3 regions of the Streptomyces krungchingensis genome follow, and region 2 is predicted to be linked to each of the others. Evidence: riboswitches for the same ligand, from Rfam matches in the RefSeq annotation. Region 2 holds a riboswitch; each other region holds the start of a gene.
What was found. Region 2 has a riboswitch for cyclic di-AMP ahead of ACSYGO_RS23245 (M23 family metallopeptidase). Riboswitches for the same ligand answer to the same signal wherever they lie in the genome.
Positions count from the first base shown of each region.

Region 1: it holds a riboswitch for cyclic di-AMP, as region 2 does, so the genes downstream of both, ACSYGO_RS20925 (transglycosylase family protein) here and ACSYGO_RS23245 (M23 family metallopeptidase) in region 2, are expected to answer to the same signal.
Region 3: it holds a riboswitch for cyclic di-AMP, as region 2 does, so the genes downstream of both, ACSYGO_RS33690 (M23 family metallopeptidase) here and ACSYGO_RS23245 (M23 family metallopeptidase) in region 2, are expected to answer to the same signal.

Region 1 is NZ_JBPUKY010000001.1:4,755,107-4,760,490, forward strand. It holds gene ACSYGO_RS20915 (FtsB family cell division protein) at 1-270, opposite strand, end outside; gene eno (phosphopyruvate hydratase) at 388-1,674, opposite strand; gene ACSYGO_RS20925 (transglycosylase family protein) at 2,169-2,843, opposite strand; cyclic di-AMP (ydaO/yuaA leader) riboswitch at 2,847-3,009, opposite strand; gene ACSYGO_RS20930 (transglycosylase family protein) at 3,193-4,176, opposite strand; gene ACSYGO_RS20935 (cytochrome P450 family protein) at 4,361-5,384, opposite strand, start outside.
Region 2 is NZ_JBPUKY010000001.1:5,292,577-5,297,960, reverse strand. It holds gene ACSYGO_RS23265 (MarR family winged helix-turn-helix transcriptional regulator) at 1-346, opposite strand, end outside; gene ACSYGO_RS23260 (dihydrofolate reductase family protein) at 450-1,595, shown strand; tRNA gene ACSYGO_RS23255 (tRNA-Met) at 1,684-1,757, shown strand; gene ACSYGO_RS23250 (PP2C family protein-serine/threonine phosphatase) at 1,947-3,152, shown strand; cyclic di-AMP (ydaO/yuaA leader) riboswitch at 3,386-3,540, shown strand; gene ACSYGO_RS23245 (M23 family metallopeptidase) at 3,552-4,592, shown strand; gene ACSYGO_RS23240 (aldo/keto reductase) at 5,025-5,384, shown strand, end outside.
Region 3 is NZ_JBPUKY010000001.1:7,691,195-7,696,578, forward strand. It holds gene ACSYGO_RS33675 (DNA gyrase/topoisomerase IV subunit A) at 1-428, opposite strand, end outside; gene ACSYGO_RS33680 (M16 family metallopeptidase) at 914-2,269, shown strand; gene ACSYGO_RS33685 (M16 family metallopeptidase) at 2,266-3,666, shown strand; cyclic di-AMP (ydaO/yuaA leader) riboswitch at 3,882-4,040, shown strand; gene ACSYGO_RS33690 (M23 family metallopeptidase) at 4,054-4,818, shown strand; gene ACSYGO_RS33695 (GntR family transcriptional regulator) at 5,078-5,384, shown strand, end outside.

The DNA of each region.
Region 1 (5,384 bases), 540 kb from region 2:
GCGCAGCTGCTCGACCCGCTGCCGGGCCTGCTCCCGCTGCCGCTCCACGTCGGCGATCTCGGCGCGCTGGGAGACGTACTGCCTTATCGGGTACGCGAGCGCGACGATCAGGGAGCACAGGACGAGGGCGAGCAGCGCGGCCCGGCCGGTCAGCCGGGAACGACGGGCCTGCCGCTTCGTCTGCGAGCGGTACACCCGGGCCGCCGTCTGCTCACCGAGCAGCCGCAGCCTGGTCGCGGTGGAGAACCGGTCCCGGTCCTTCACGGCCATGTATCCCGCCTCCCCGGTGCTTGCGCGTCCGCCGGCCCGTCACGTGCGTACGTCCCCGCACACGGTACGGGACCGAGTACGGGGACGTACGTACGACGCTTCCTAAGCCAGTGCGACTCAGCCCTTGAAGCGGGGGAAGGCGCTGCGGCCGGCGTACACCGCGGCGTCGTCGAGGATCTCCTCGATGCGCAGCAGCTGGTTGTACTTGGCGACGCGGTCCGAGCGGGCCGGGGCGCCGGTCTTGATCTGACCGCAGTTCACGGCGACCGCGAGGTCGGCGATCGTGACGTCCTCGGTCTCGCCGGAGCGGTGGGACATCATGCACTTGAAGCCGTTGCGCTGGGCCATCTCGACGGCGTCCAGGGTCTCGGTCAGCGAGCCGATCTGGTTGACCTTGACGAGCAGGGCGTTGGCGGAGCCCTCCTCGATGCCGCGGGCCAGGCGCTCCGGGTTGGTGACGAAGAGGTCGTCGCCGACGATCTGGACCTTGTCGCCCAGCTTCTCGGTGATGACGTTCCAGCCGGCCCAGTCGTCCTCGTACAGCGGGTCCTCGATGGAGACCAGCGGGTACGCGGAGACGAGCTCCTCGTAGTACTCGGTCATCTCGGCGGCCGAGCGGGACTTGCCCTCGAACTCGTACTTGCCGTCCTTGTAGAACTCGGACGCGGCGACGTCGAGCGCGAGCGCGATCTGCTCGCCCGGGATGTAACCGGCCTGCTTGATGGCCTCGAGGATGAGGTCGAGCGCGGCGCGGTTCGACTCCAGGTTCGGGGCGAAGCCGCCCTCGTCGCCGAGGCCGGTGGACAGGCCCTTGGTCTTCAGCACCTTCTTGAGGGTGTGGTAGACCTCGGCACCCCAGCGCAGGGCCTCGGAGAAGGACTCCGCGCCGATCGGGGCGATCATGAACTCCTGGATGTCCACGTTGGAGTCGGCGTGCGAGCCGCCGTTCAGGATGTTCATCATCGGAACGGGCAGCAGGTGCGCGTTCGGGCCGCCCAGGTAGCGGAAGAGGGGGAGGTCGGACGCCTCGGAGGCGGCGTGCGCGACGGCGAGGGAGACGCCGAGGATGGCGTTGGCGCCGAGCGAGCCCTTGTTGTCGGTGGCGTCCAGGTCGAACATCGCCTGGTCGATCAGGCGCTGCTCGGTGGCGTCGTAGCCGACGAGCTCCGGGCCGATCTGCTCGATGACGGCGAGGACGGCCTTCTCGACACCCTTGCCCTGGTAGCGGTTGGGGTCACCGTCGCGGAGCTCGATGGCCTCGAAGGCACCGGTGGAGGCGCCGGACGGGACGGCGGCACGACCGGTGCTGCCGTCGTCGAGGCCGACCTCGACCTCGACCGTGGGGTTGCCTCGGGAGTCCAGGATTTCCCGGGCTACGACGACGTCGATGGACGGCACGATCATCTCCTTCTGGGATGTGACGCGGGTACGCCGGACACCGGGCCCGGCACGGCGCGGAGCCTGGGACGGCTTCGCGACATGAGCCTAACCGCCTCGGGGGGATCGGCCAGCCTGACGACCACCCCTTGAGCAGAACCGAGCGTAAATTGTTTCCGAACGGAACAAAAACCTGCCCCGTACATGAATACCGCCCCGCACGAAAAGCCCCGCCCCGGCGCGTGCGGGGGAACACGTGCCGGGGCGGGGAGCCCGTGGGGACGGGGGGACCCTCACGAGGCCTCCGCTACGGAGACCCCTTCCAGGGGAGGGCCATGGACCGGCCGAGGCCTTTCGGGGCCGGTGCCGGACCGCGGCCGGCGGTGCGGGGCCGGACCGGACGGCGTGGACGCCGGTCCGGACCGCGCACGGCCGGTGGGGGCGCGGCCGCAGGTGGGGGCTGCGGACGCGGACGGACGCACGCAGGCCCGTGGGGGGAGAGGCCGCCGCGCGAGGGCCGATCAGCCGAGGTGCAGCTGCTGGCCCGGGAAGATGAAGTCGGCGTCGTCGACGATGTCCTTGTTCAGCTTGAACAGCTGCTGCCAGCCACCCTTGACGTGCTTCTTCTCGGCGATGGAGCTGAGGGTGTCGCCCTTGACGACCTTGTACTCGCCGTCACCCTTCTTGACCTTCTCGCCGGTCGGGGTGGTGACGGTCTTCTCGGCGGCCGGGCGCTCGGCGGAACGCGAGGCGGGCTGCTCCGTCGTACGGGTGGTGGTGCTCGGGGTGCTCGACGCGGAGTCGGCGGTGCCGCCGTTGTACGGGGTGCTCGACAGGCCCGTGCCGCAGTTCGGCCAGGCACCCTTGCCCTGCGCGGCGAGGACCTTCTCGCCGATGGCTATCTGCTGGGCCTTGGAGGCCTTGTCGGCGGTGGAGGCGTAGGCGGTGCCGCCGTACGCGGCCCAGGTGGAGGCGGCGAACTGCAGCCCGCCGTAGTAGCCGTTGCCGGTGTTGATGGCCCAGTTGCCGCCGGCCTCGCACTGGGCGACGGCGTCCCACTCGGACGCGGTGGCGGCGGAGGCGTTGCCGGCGGCCATCAGCGGGGCGGCGATGGCGACACCGGTGACACCGGCGAGGGTGGCGACACGTGCGGCCTTGGACGGACGACGGTGCTTGCCCTTGTCGGAAAACAGCATGGAGGATCCCCTCACCGACGCCTGCGAGGTGAGCTGTCGGGTTCGGGCGGGTGAGTGCCCGGCCGTGCGCTCGGCGCTCGGCTCCACCCCTAGCCGCTCCCGGTTCAACTACCGGTCGCGGCACTTACCTTGGGTCCCCCGCTCCTGCCCACGGCGCTTGACGCGTCGACTGTTCCCGTACGGCCGTCGGCAGGATTCGGCGTTGCGACCGTCGGGGCCCGCTGTGGCGAGCGATCACGACCGTAGGCATGCGGCCGACGGAATTCCAAAGACGATCAGGGCCTCTGAGACTCATCTCTCACTCGCACCAAACCGGACATTCCGCGGCGAACCATGACGCGAACTCCCGCTACTTTTCGCCCGATTCGGCATCAACTGCAAGGCTCTGACCGGGGAGGATGAGGTCGGGGTCGGCGCCCACGGTCTTCTTGTTCGCGTCGTACAGCCCGGACCATCCGCCCGGCAGGTCGAGGGTGTCGGCGATCGTCGAGAGGCTGTCGCCGTCGCGCACGGTGTAGGAGCCGTCGGCCGTTTCGCGCGAGGGACCCGAGTCGCGGGAGGCGTGCCGTCCCGGAGCGGCGTCCTTGCGGGCGTCGCCCGCGTCCTCCGTCGCGTCCTCGTCGGCGCTGTCGCCGCGGTGGCGGCCGGCTCCGGCCGTGCCTCCCTCGGACGCCTCCGAAGACTCGTCGTTCCGGCCCGACTTGTCCGATTCATCGCTCTTCGGCGTCGCCCGGTCCGAGCGGTCCGAGTCCTGGGAGCCCTGGGAGTCCTCGTCGGACGAGGTGTCGGACTTGGTGGAGTTCCCGCCCTCGCGCGAGGTGTCGGTCAGGGACGACGAACCGGACGAGAAGGAGGAGTCGGAAGAATCAGATGAAGAGGACGAACCGGACGAGTCCGAAGAACCGCCCTCGTCCGAGGAGCCGTTGCCCAGGCCCGTGTCGACCTCGACGTCACCGGAGTGCTTGCTGAGCCCGGAGAGCGGCCCGCAGGTCGGCCAGGCGGCGAGCCCCTCGCCGTCGAGGACCTTCTCGGCGATGGCTATCTGCTGCGAGCGGCTGGCCTGGTCGGCGCTCGGGGCGTAGGCGAGACCGCCGTACCTCTCCCAGTTGTCCTGGGTCAACTGGAGGCCGCCGTAGTAGCCGTTGCCGTTGTCGGCGCTCCAGGCGCCGCCGCTCTCGCACTCCGCGACCCGGTCCCACGTGGTGCCGTCGGCGGCGCTCGCGCTGGTGGCACCGAGCAACGGGATCGCGATGGCCGATCCGGTCACTCCTGCGGCGACGATGAGGGCCGGGGCCTGACGGGGGCGACGGTGACGGCCGTTCCCGGAGAGCATGCGGAAGCCTTTCGCGTGACAGCAGGTGACTACAGCGGCTACAGCGACAGATGGGCCGCGTTGCTGGGTGAACGTATCCGTACTCGAACGCTTGTCACAAGTCGATGCAGCGCAGATCACGTGAAGATCACAGATATGACGGACCGTCACCCACCGCCCACCAGGACGCCGTTCCGCGGCATGCCTACCTGATCGGCGTGAACTCCACCGGAAGGGTGCGCAATCCACGCATAATGAGCCCGCCACGCCAACGCAAATCGGCAGGATCCACCGCGAGTTGCAGATCGGGCAGGCGGGTGAGGAGCGTGGCGAGCGCGGTCTGCCCCTCCAGACGGGCGAGCGGCGCGCCGAGACAGTAGTGCAGGCCGTGGCCGTACCCGAGGTGTTGGTTGTCACGCCGGGACAGGTCGAGCGTGTCCGGCTGTTCGAACCGTGCGGGGTCACGGTCCGCAGCCGCCAGGACGACGAGGACGGGGTCGCCGGGCGCGATGTCCTGTCCGCCGATCCGCACGGACTCCGTGGCGAACCGCCAGGTGGCGAGTTCGACCGGCCCGTCGTAGCGCAGGAGTTCCTCGACCCCGGTCTCCAGCAGCCCCTTCTCCCCCGCGGCGAGGGAGGTCTGGAGGCGGGCCCGCTGCCCGGGGTGGGTGAGGAGGGCGTAGGTGCCGTTGCCGATGAGGTTGACCGTCGTCTCGAATCCCGCGAAGAGCAGGATGAACGCCATCGCGGCGGCCTCGTTCTCGGTGAGGTGCTCGCCGTGGTCGGAGGCACGGATGAGTCCGGAGATGAGGTCCTCGCCGGGTGCGGGGTGCTCGGGCAGCGCCTCCCGCTTGCGGTGGATGAGTTCGGCCAGATAGCCGCGCATCTTCTTGACGGACCGCGCCACCCCGCCCCTCGGCCCCCCGCCGTGCCGGATCATCATGCCCGCCCAGTCCCGGAAGTCGTCCTGGTCCTCGCGGGGGACGCCGAGCAGGTCGCAGATGGCGTAGATGGGCAGCGGGAACGCGAAGTCGTGGATGAGGTCCGCGGAGCCCTCGCCCGCGAACCGGTCGATCAGCCGGTCGGTCAGTTCCTGCACACGCGGCGCGAACTCGGCCACCCTGCGCGGGGTGAACGCCTTGCTGACCAGCCGCCGCAGCCGGGTGTGGTCCGGCGGGTCGATGTTCAGCAGATGGGTCATCAGCTCGGCCTTGCGCTCGCCCGGGATG
Region 2 (5,384 bases):
CCGGCGCCGTCCGCTCCAGGACGGCCATGCCCTCGTCGGTGAGGGCCGCCACGTGGCCGCGCTTGTCGGTGGGGCAGCCCTCGCGGCGCACCGTCCCGTCCTTCTCCAGCCGTGTCACCGCGTACGTCAGCCGGCTACGGGTGATCTTCAGGATCTCGGCCAGCTCGGTCATGCGCAGCCGCCGGTCCGGTGCCTCGGAGAGCATGGCGAGGATGGAGTAGTAAAGGTGTGGCATGCCCGCCTCCGCCTGGAGCCGACGGTCGATCGTGTCCTCCAGGAGCGAGGAGGCGGAGACGTACGAGCGCCAGGCGCGCTGTTCGGCGGGGGAGAGCCAGCGGGTCGTCATGCCGCCAGTCTAGGTATTGTTTAAAAGTTGAACCACTGAGTCCAGCCGGGCCGGGCCGCCGCGAGCCGGTTCGAACCGCCGAGAGCCGGAGGGTGCGCCTCCCATGCCCCATCCCTACGTCCTGCTGTCCGCCGCCGTCTCCCTCGACGGCTTCCTGGACGACACCGGCCCCGAGCGGCTGCTGCTCTCGGGAGCGGCCGACTTCGACCGGGTCGACGAGGTGCGGGCGTCCAGCGACGCGATCCTGGTCGGAGCCGGCACGATCCGCGCGGACAACCCGCGCCTCCTGGTCAACTCGACCGAGCGCCGCGCGGCACGCGTCGCCGCGGGACGCCCGGAGTACCCGCTGAAGGTCACCGTCAGCGGATCCGGCGACCTGGACCCGGCGGCGCAGTTCTGGCACACCGGTGGCGAGAAGGCCGTCTACACGACCGACAAGGGGGCGGTCCGGGCGGCCGAGGCCCTGCGCGGACTCGACCACCTCGGCATCGACATCGTCTCCACCGGCCCCGAGCTCGACTGGCGCGCGCTGCTGGAGCACCTGCACGACGTCCGGGGCGTGCGCCGCCTCATGGTCGAGGGGGGCGGGCGGGTCCACACCCAGCTGATGCGGGAAGGGCTCGCGGACGAGCTGCAACTCGCCGTCGCACCGCTCTTCGTGGGCCAGCCGGACGCGCCGCGGCTGTTCGGCCCGGGCGCGTATCCCCCCGGGCGGATGCGTCTCGTGGAGACGCGGGCCGTCGGAGACGTCGTCCTCATCCGGTACGTCCCCACGGCACCCGGCACCGGGGAGCTCGCCGGTGCCGCGGACCGGCAGTGGCTGGCCCTCGCCTGCGAGCTGGCCGCGCAGTGCCCGCCCTCGGAGACGGCGTTCAGTGTGGGCGCGGTGGTGGTCGCGGCCGACGGCACCGAGCTGGCCCGCGGTCACTCCCGGGAGGGCGACGACCCCGTCGTGCACGCCGAGGAGGCCGCGCTCGTCAAGATCGACCCCGCCGACCCCCGGCTGGCCGCCGCCACCGTGTACAGCAGCCTGGAGCCGTGCGCCCGACGCGCCTCCCGGCCCGCCCCCTGCGCCCGGCTGATCCTCGACGCCGGGGTGCGGCGTGTGGTCACCGCGTGGCGCGAGCCCGACACGTTCGTCACGGAGGCCGACGGGAGCGGGCTGCTCACCGCCGCGGGCGTCGACGTCCTCGAACTGCCGGAGTTCGAGGAGCGGGCGAAGGCGCCCAACCGGCACCTGCTCGGATAGTCCCGGGGCCAGCGCGACACGCCGGGCGGCGGCGCGGGGAAACGTGTGTGCTTCGGGTCCCGCGGATGGCGTACACTGGTTTCACCGACGCGGGGTGGAGCAGCTCGGTAGCTCGCTGGGCTCATAACCCAGAGGTCGCAGGTTCAAATCCTGTCCCCGCTACTGAAACAAGGGCCGGACTCGACATGACGAGTCCGGCCCTTGGTCTTTCCTCCGGCCCTTTCCCGCTCCTCGGCCTTTCCCCTCGTCCTCGCCCCGCGCCCCCAGGTGGCGGCCGGGCACGACCTGGCGCGTTCCCCCGGTCGGTCCACACCGGTCGCTGCCCGCCCCCGGGCCGGGAAATCTGGACGGGTGGGGCGACCAGGAAGCGAGCGGCGAGCGGCCACGGGCCCGTACGACCGGTCCGGTGGACGGCTGCCCGGCGACCCCGTGCCCGACCCCGGCCTCGGGGACACCCCGCGGCCCCGCCCGGCGGGCACCGGGGAGCGCGGGGTCTCCTCCATGCGGACCTTCGTCCGGGTGCTGCCCGTGCTGTTCGTCGTCGCCGGGGTCCTCTACGACTACCTGACCCCGGCGGAGTTCACCGCCGCCCCCTTCTTCACGGCCGACCCGCTGGTGGCCGCGCCGCTCTACACGCTGCTGTGCACGGCGCTCACCGGCCTGGTGGCCGTCGCCGCCGTCCTCGCGGTGCACCTCAGGCTCGGGATCGTCTTGCACGTCGACGCGGTCACGGAAGTCGTCACCGTGGCGACCGCCGCCGCCCTGGCCGCGCTCATCAACGTCCTCGTGCGCCGCAGCGACGAACGGCTCGCCTCGGTCCGGGAGGTCTCCGAGTCCGCGCAGCGCGCGGTGCTGCCGGAACCGGCCGAGCGGATCGGCGGCCTGGAGGTCGCCGCCCGCTACGAGGCGGCGCAGGCCGACGCGTTCATCGGCGGCGACCTGTACGCGGTGCAGGACTCGCCGCACGGCGTACGCCTGGTCGTGGGCGACGTGCGCGGCAAGGGCATGGGCGCGGTGGCCGCCGTCGCCGTCGTGATCGGCGCGTTCCGGGAGGCGGCCGAGCAGGAGGCGACCCTGGAGGCGGTCGCCGGCCGTCTGGAGCGGGCGCTGGCGCGTGAGGGCACCCGGCGGGAAGGCCTCGACGCCTTCGAGGGCTTCACCACGGCCGTGCTCGCGGAGGTCCCGCACGGCGAATGCGCCGTGCGGATCCTCAACCGCGGTCATCCGCCGCCCCTGCTGCTGCACGCCGACGGCACGCTCGTCACGCTCGACGGCGGTCCTTCGGCGCTGCCGCTCGGGATGAGCGAGTTGGGCAGCTGGCCCGACCGCGCGGTGTGCGAGAAGTTCCCGCACGGGGCGACGCTGCTCCTCTACACCGACGGTCTGTCCGAGGCGCGCGACAGGCGCGGGGACTTCTACGACCCGGCGGCGCGTCTCGCCGGACGCGTGTTCCCGGGTCCCGACGCCCTGTTGACCGTCCTGGCCGAGGAGGTCCGGCGGCACGCGGGAGGCGGCACGACGGACGACATGGCGCTGCTCGCCGTGCGACGCCCTTGATCGTTGTCACCCGGGGTGACCGGACCGTACCCCTCCGCATAACAACTGACGCACCATCAGAGAAGGGCGTGTTTACGAGGTGCGGTCAACTCGCCCGGTTTCCGGCAGCGGTGCCCCCAAAGTCCAGGCCAAAAGCGTTAACGATCAACCCGAACGGCTTGGAATCCGGTGCCTGCGTCTATTAACGTTCGATAACGCAGCGCGGTCGTCCCAGCCGTCACAAGAGGCGGCTCCGTGCGCACGCGCCGAATCCCGCAAGGGAACCGGGGAACCACCAACTTGGGGTGAATCGGGCGTTCTTCGCGGTCATTTCCGTGAGGGACGCGCGTAGGAGACCTTCCTGCTCCGAACCCGTCAGCTAACCCGGTAGGCGAGAAGGAAGGAAAGGAGCGCGCCCACGTGGCGTCCAACCGGCCTGCCCAGCCAACCTCGTTCGCGCCGGACGAAACCCAGTCCATCGGCTACGCGTACGGCAACGACGAGGGCCCCTGGGAGGAGTGGAATCCCACCGCGGATTCCGTCCGTCCCGTCCGCGGCCGGCACCGCGTCAGCAAGCAGCGCGGCGGAGGACTCGCCCGCAGCTCCACCGTCCTCGGTGTCGGTGTGATAGCCGCCGTCGGCGCGGGTGGCATGGCCACCGCGGCGCCCGGCAAACCGCCGGTCTCGATCTCCCTGCCCGACCTCTCCTCGGTCACCGAGTCCGCCAAGGCCCTGATCTCCGACGGCGGCGAGTCCAGCGCGCCCAAGGGCTCCGACACTCCTCTCACCACCGCAGGGCTGACCAGCGCGGACGCCGCGCAGGGCAGCGCCGACGCCGGTGAGGCGCTGCGGGCCCGCATCATGCAGCAGGCCGAGTCGCAGCAGGACCAGGTCGACAACGCGGCCCAGGAGGCCGCCGAGACCGCCGCCGCGAAGCAGGCCGCCGAGACCGCCGCCAAGCAGCAGGACGCCGCCGAGGCCAAGGCCGCCGCCGCCAAGAAGAAGGCGGAGGAGGAGGCCAAGGCCAAGGCCGAGGCGGAGCGCCTGGCCGAGCTCGCCAAGAGCTACTCGCTGCCCACCTCCTCGTACACGCTGACCTCCACCTTCGGTGACGCCGGCTCCATGTGGTCCTCCGGGTACCACACCGGCCTCGACTTCGCGGCGCCCACCGGGACGCTCATCAAGGCGATCCACGGCGGCACCATCACGGAGGCCGGCTGGGCCGGCGCGTACGGCTACCGCACGGTCCTCACCCTCGACGACGGCACGGAGCTGTGGTTCTGCCACCAGTCGTCGATCAGTGTCACCGCCGGGCAGAAGGTCACCACCGGCGAAGTGATCGGGCGCGTGGGCGCGACGGGCAACGTCACCGGACCGCACCTGCACCTGGAAGTGCACCCCGGCGGAGGCGACTCCATCGACCCGATGGCCTGGCTGCGCGGCAAGGGCCTCACCCCCTGAGCCGACCGTCTCCACCCTTGCGCCGAGGGGCTCCGGCTCCGGGCTGAGGGTTTCCGCACGCGTGCCGAGGGGTCCGACCCCTGGCTGTGGTGCTCCACCCTTGTGCCGGGGGATCTCCCCTGGCACAAGGGCCTTCACCCTTGCGCTCAGGGATACGACCCTGGGCCGAGGGTCTCCGCCCGACCCCAGGGCCTCGCGCCCCGGGTCCACGGGCTTCGTCCCGAGCCGAGGGTCCTGGCCCCGGTGCGAGGGACTCCACTCCTGAGGCGCGACCACACACCCTCCGCCGAGGCGGCTTCGCTTCCTCAGCGGCAACGGTCTCCGGCGGTCCTGACGACAACCCCCCGACGTCAGGGCTGCCGGTCAGGTGCATTCGGGTGTCCTCGGATGCATGCGGAATACACCCATCCGGTACGGGTGTTGGGGCGAGGTATGACTCCTCTCCACAAGCTCGGTCCGTCCGACCTCGAGGTCTTCCCGCTCGCCCTCGGGGGCAACGTCTTCGGCTGGACCGCCGACGAAGCGCACTCCTTCGCCGTGCTCGACGCGTACACCGCCGCCGGCGGCAACTTCATCGACACCGCCGACTCCTACTCGGCGTGGGTCGACGGCAACGAGGGCGGCGAGTCCGAGACCCTCATCGGCTCGTGGCTGAAGAAGCGCGGCAACCGCGCCGACGTCGTCCTCGCCACCAAGGTCAGCCAGCACCCCCGGTACCCGGGCCTGTCCGGTGCCAACATCAAGGCGGCGGCCGACGCGTCCCTGCGCCGCCTCGGCACCGACCACATCGAC
Region 3 (5,384 bases), 2.4 Mb from region 2:
GTGGCGTCGGCCATCCGGCACTCGGTGTAACGCATCGCGGCCGGCGGGTCGTCGTTGCCCAGCGAGCCGAAGTTGCCGTGGCCGTCGACCAGCGGCAGGCGCATCGAGAAGGGCTGGGCCAGGCGCACCAGCGCGTCGTAGATCGACGCGTCGCCGTGCGGGTGGAGCTTACCCATGACCTCGCCGACGACGCGGGCGCACTTCACATAGCCGCGGTCGGGGCGCAGGCCCATCTCGTTCATCTGGTAGACGATGCGGCGGTGCACGGGCTTGAGCCCGTCCCGGGCGTCCGGCAGGGCTCGCGAGTAGATGACCGAGTACGCGTACTCAAGGAAGGAGCCCTGCATCTCGTCCACGACGTCGATGTCGAGGATCTTCTCCTCGTACGAGTCGTCGGGCGGCGGGGTCTTCGTGCTGCGGCGGGCCATCGCTGCTGCGGCTCCTTCACAGTCTCTGCCGGGGCATGAACGGGATCTGACGCGGACCATTGTGGACCGCCCCACTGACAACGTGGACCGCGACCCGTCCGTAGCGGGTCTCACGACCCTTCCGTGACAGGTCCCGGACCTGGTCGGTGACGAGTCCCCGGTCCTCGCGAAGACAATCACCGGCACTGTCCACGACGGTCCCACGACCCGTCCACGACCGGTCCCCGGACCTGCCCTCGCCGATTTCCCGGCCGCGTCCACGGCATGCCGGGAGACGCGGCCACGCCGTGCCGGGAAGTCTGCCCACGGCACACCGGGGTTTCCGTCCGCGGCGTGTCCCGCCGACTCGCCCGGCAGGGACCGTAGTACACGTGAGTCTCGCTCTCGGCGTACGGGGTGCGGGAACTTCGCCAGCTTTCCGCGCGCTTGCATACAGTGGCAGGACCGACAGGAAAAGGCAGTTTTCCGCGATCGAAGGGACGTACATGCCCATGGGTCACACGGCCACAGCCGAGGCAGGCTCCGGCGGCCTGACAGCGACCGAGCACCGCCTGGCCAACGGCCTTCGCGTGGTGCTCTCCGAGGACCACCTGACCCCGGTCGCGGCGGTGTGCCTCTGGTACGACGTCGGCTCGCGCCACGAGGTCAACGGCCGTACCGGACTTGCTCACCTCTTCGAGCACCTGATGTTCCAGGGCTCCAAGCAGGTCCACGGCAACGGCCACTTCGAGCTCGTCCAGGGCGCCGGCGGTTCGCTCAACGGCACGACGAGCTTCGAGCGCACCAACTACTTCGAGACCATGCCCGCCCACCAGCTGGAGCTCGCCCTCTGGCTGGAGGCCGACCGCATGGGCTCGCTGCTCGCCGCGCTCGACGACGAGTCGATGGAGAACCAGCGCGACGTCGTGAAGAACGAGCGTCGTCAGCGCTACGACAACGTCCCGTACGGCACCGCGTTCGAGAAGCTGACCGCGCTGGCCTACCCCGAGGGCCACCCGTACCACCACACCCCCATCGGGTCGATGGCGGACCTGGACGCCGCCACCCTGGAGGACGCGCGCGCGTTCTTCCGCACGTACTACGCGCCCAACAACGCGGTCCTGTCGGTCGTCGGTGACATCGATCCGCAGCAGACGCTCGCCTGGATCGAGAAGTACTTCGGTTCGATCCCCGGACATGACGGCAAGCCCGCGCCGCGCGACGGCTCGCTGCCCGACGTCATCGGCGAGCAGCTGCGCGAGGTCGTCGAGGAAGAGGTCCCGGCGCGCGCCCTGATGGCCGCCTACCGGCTCCCGGAGGACGGCACGCGCGCGTGCGACGCGGCCGACCTCGCCCTCACCGTCCTCGGCGGCGGCGAGTCGTCCCGTCTCTACAACCGGCTGGTCCGCCGCGACCGCACCGCCGTCGCGGCCGGGTTCGGCCTGCTCAGGCTCGCCGGAGCGCCCTCCCTGGGGTGGCTCGACGTGAAGACGTCCGGCGACGTCGAGGTCCCGGTCATCGAGGCCGCCGTCGACGCGGAGCTCGCCCGGTTCGCCGAGGAGGGCCCCACCGCCGAGGAGATGGAGCGGGCGCAGGCCCAGCTGGAGCGCGAGTGGCTGGACCGGCTGGGCACGGTCGCGGGCCGCGCCGACGAACTCTGCCGGTTCGCCGTCCTGTTCGGCGACCCGCAGCTCGCCCTGACCGCCGTGCAGCGCGTCCTCGCCGTCACCGCCGAGGAGGTCCAGGAGGTCGCCAAGGCCCGGCTGCGCCCCGACAACCGCGCGGTGCTCGTCTACGAGCCGATCGCCGAGGCCGCTCAGGCCGCCGAAACCACCGACGAGGACGAGGAGTCGGCGAAGTGACCGAGCTCGCGAGCATGGATTTCCACCCGCAGCCCCAGGCGGGCGAGGCCAAGCCCTGGGCGTTCCCGGCCCCCGAGCGCGGCACGCTGGACAACGGCCTGACGGTGCTGCGCTGCCACCGCCCCGGCCAGCAGGTCGTCGCCGTCGAGGTGCTGCTCGCGGCGCCCCTGGAGGCCGAGCCGGCCGGTCTGGACGGCGTCGCCACCATCATGGCGCGGGCCTTCTCGGAGGGCACGGACAAGCACTCCGCCGAGGAGTTCGCCGCGGAGCTGGAGCGCTGCGGCGCGACGCTCGACGCGCACGCGGACCACCCCGGTGTGCGTCTGTCGCTCGAAGTCCCCGTCTCCCGCCTGCCCAAGGCGCTCGGTCTGCTGGCCGACGCCCTGCGGGCACCGGCGTTCGAGGACAGCGAGGTCGAGCGGCTGGTGCGCAACCGGCTGGACGAGATCCCGCACGAGTCGGCCAATCCGGCCCGCCGCGCCGCCAAGGAGCTCTCCAAGGAGCTGTTCCCGTCGACCTCGCGCATGTCGCGCCCGCGGCAGGGCACCGAGGAGACCGTCGGGAACATCGACTCGGCGGCCGTGCGCGCCTTCTACGAGAAGCACGTGCGTCCCGCGACCGGGACCGCGGTCATCGTCGGTGACCTCACCGGCGTCGACGTCGACGAACTGCTCGGCGACACGCTCGGCTCCTGGACCGGCTCGTCCGCCGAGCCGCGCCCGGTGCCGCCGGTGAGCGCCGACGACACGGGCCGCGTGATCATCGTCGACCGGCCCGGCGCCGTCCAGACGCAGCTGCTCATCGGACGTGTGGGGGCCGACCGGCACGACCGTGTGTGGCCCGCCCAGGTGCTCGGCACCTACTGCCTCGGCGGCACCCTCACCTCGCGTCTGGACCGGGTCCTGCGCGAGGAGAAGGGATACACCTACGGCGTACGGGCGTTCGGCCAGGTCCTGCGGGCCGCGCCGTCGTCCTCCGCGGGCACCACGGGCGTGGCGATGCTGGCCATCAGCGGCTCCGTGGACACCCCGAACACGGGTCCGGCGCTCGACGACCTGTGGAAGGTGCTGCGCACCCTTGCCGCGGAGGGTCTGACCGACGCGGAGCGGGACGTCGCCGTGCAGAACCTGGTCGGTGTCGCGCCCCTGAAGTTCGAGACCGCGGCGGCCGTGGCGAGCACGCTCGCGGACCAGGTCGAGCAGTTCCTGCCCGACGACTACCAGGCGACGCTGTACCAGCAGCTGGCCGCGACGGGCACCGTGGAGGCCACCGCGGCCGTCGTGAACGCCTTCCCGGTCGACCGGCTGGTGACGGTCCTGGTGGGCGACGCCGAGCAGATCAAGGAGCCCGTCGAGGCCCTCGGAATCGGTGAAGTGACCGTCGTGACGGCCGAGTAGAGCGGCGTGGCATCTCGGAGGCCCAGGTGACGCATGCGTCACCTGGGCCTCGCTTTGTCCGGACTTCCTCCTCAATTTGTCCGTATTGGTAGAGAGGTTGCCCGTCTGCCCTGTGGCATGCACTACAAAAACCGTGATCCGTTTGTTGTTTGAAAGACGCCCCGTCTAGCGTCGATCCGGCTGTCCGCCAAGCAGTGCGCCGCGCCCGCGGCACCGGACAGTCATCGCCGAGTCCCCGAACGGCGCGAGCCAGGGGAGCCGGGGACCCATACGCAGTCCCTGGGGTGAATCGGACGCCCTCCCGGAGGGGGTCCGTAGGAGACCTTCCTGCTCCGAACCCGTCAGCTAACCCGGTAGGCGAGAAGGAAGGAAAGGACCAGCCCCTACATGGCGTTCACCTGTGGCACCGGGAAGCATCGTCGTCCGAGCCGCGTGAAGCGCACCACCACGAACGCCGTCGGCGTCGCGGCGCTCACCACCACCGGCGTCGTCGGGGCGCTGGCCGCACCCGCGCTCGCCGCGGAGCCCTCCGTCGAGCAGACCGGACTGACCCCGGTCGTCACCCTCGGCGACTCGGTCGCCGAGCAGATCGACGAGCAGGCCGTGGCGCAGCAGCGCGCCGCCGACGAGGCCGCGGCGCTGAAGAAGGCCGAGGAGGCCGCCCGCAAGCGGGCCGCCGAGGAGGCCAAGAAGAAGCGTGAGGCCAAGGAGCGCGCCGCCCGTGAGGCCGAGCGCAAGCGCCTCAACTCCTTCGTCCTGCCGATCACCGGCTCGTACGTCTCCACGGGCTACAAGACCGGTGGCAGCCTCTGGTCCTCCGGCAGCCACACCGGCGTCGACTTCCACGCGGCGTCCGGCACCCCGGTCCACGCCGTCGGCTCGGGCACGGTCGTCACGGCCGGCTGGGGTGGCGCCTACGGCAACCAGGTCGTGATCAAGATGCACGACGGCACGTACACCATGTACGGCCACCTGTCGTCCATCGGCGTCTCCGTCGGCCAGGCGGTCACCCCGGGGCAGCAGATCGCCCTCTCCGGGTCGACCGGGAACACCACCGGACCGCACCTCCACTTCGAGGCCCGTACGACCGCGGAGTACGGATCGGACATGGACCCCGTCGGCTACCTCCGCGCGCGCGGTGTGAGCGTCTGACGCACCTTCGCACGCGGGGCGCGGACGCCCGACGCGCCGCCACGCGCGGCGTGAACCACCGACGTCCGCTCCGCGACTTCTTCACAACTTCGGATGCCCCGGCTCGCCGAGCCGGGGCATCGTCGTTTCGGCCGGGCACCTGTCCAAAAAATATCCATGGATTCCGGCCTCCCGTCGGAAATTCCGGCTGCCTGCAATAGAGTCACTGAACAGGCGTCAATCGATGGCGTTTCGCGGGCATTAAAGCGGAGGTCCGGTCATGCGTATTCCGGCGCACTCGGTATGCACGGCGATCCGTGACGACATCGTCGCGGGTGTCTACGAGCGCGGCAGCCGGCTCACCGAGGAACTGCTCGCCCGCCGCTACGGCGTCTCGCGCGTCCCCGTGCGCGAAGCGCTGCGCACCCTGGAGGCCGAGGGCTTCGTCGTCACCCGGCGGCACGCGGGCGCGTGCGTCGCCGAGCCGACCGAGCAGGAGGCGTCGGACCTGCTGGAGATGCGGATGCTGCTGGAGCCGCTGGGTGCCGCGCGGGCCGCCCAGCGTCGCACCGAGGCCCACCTGAAGG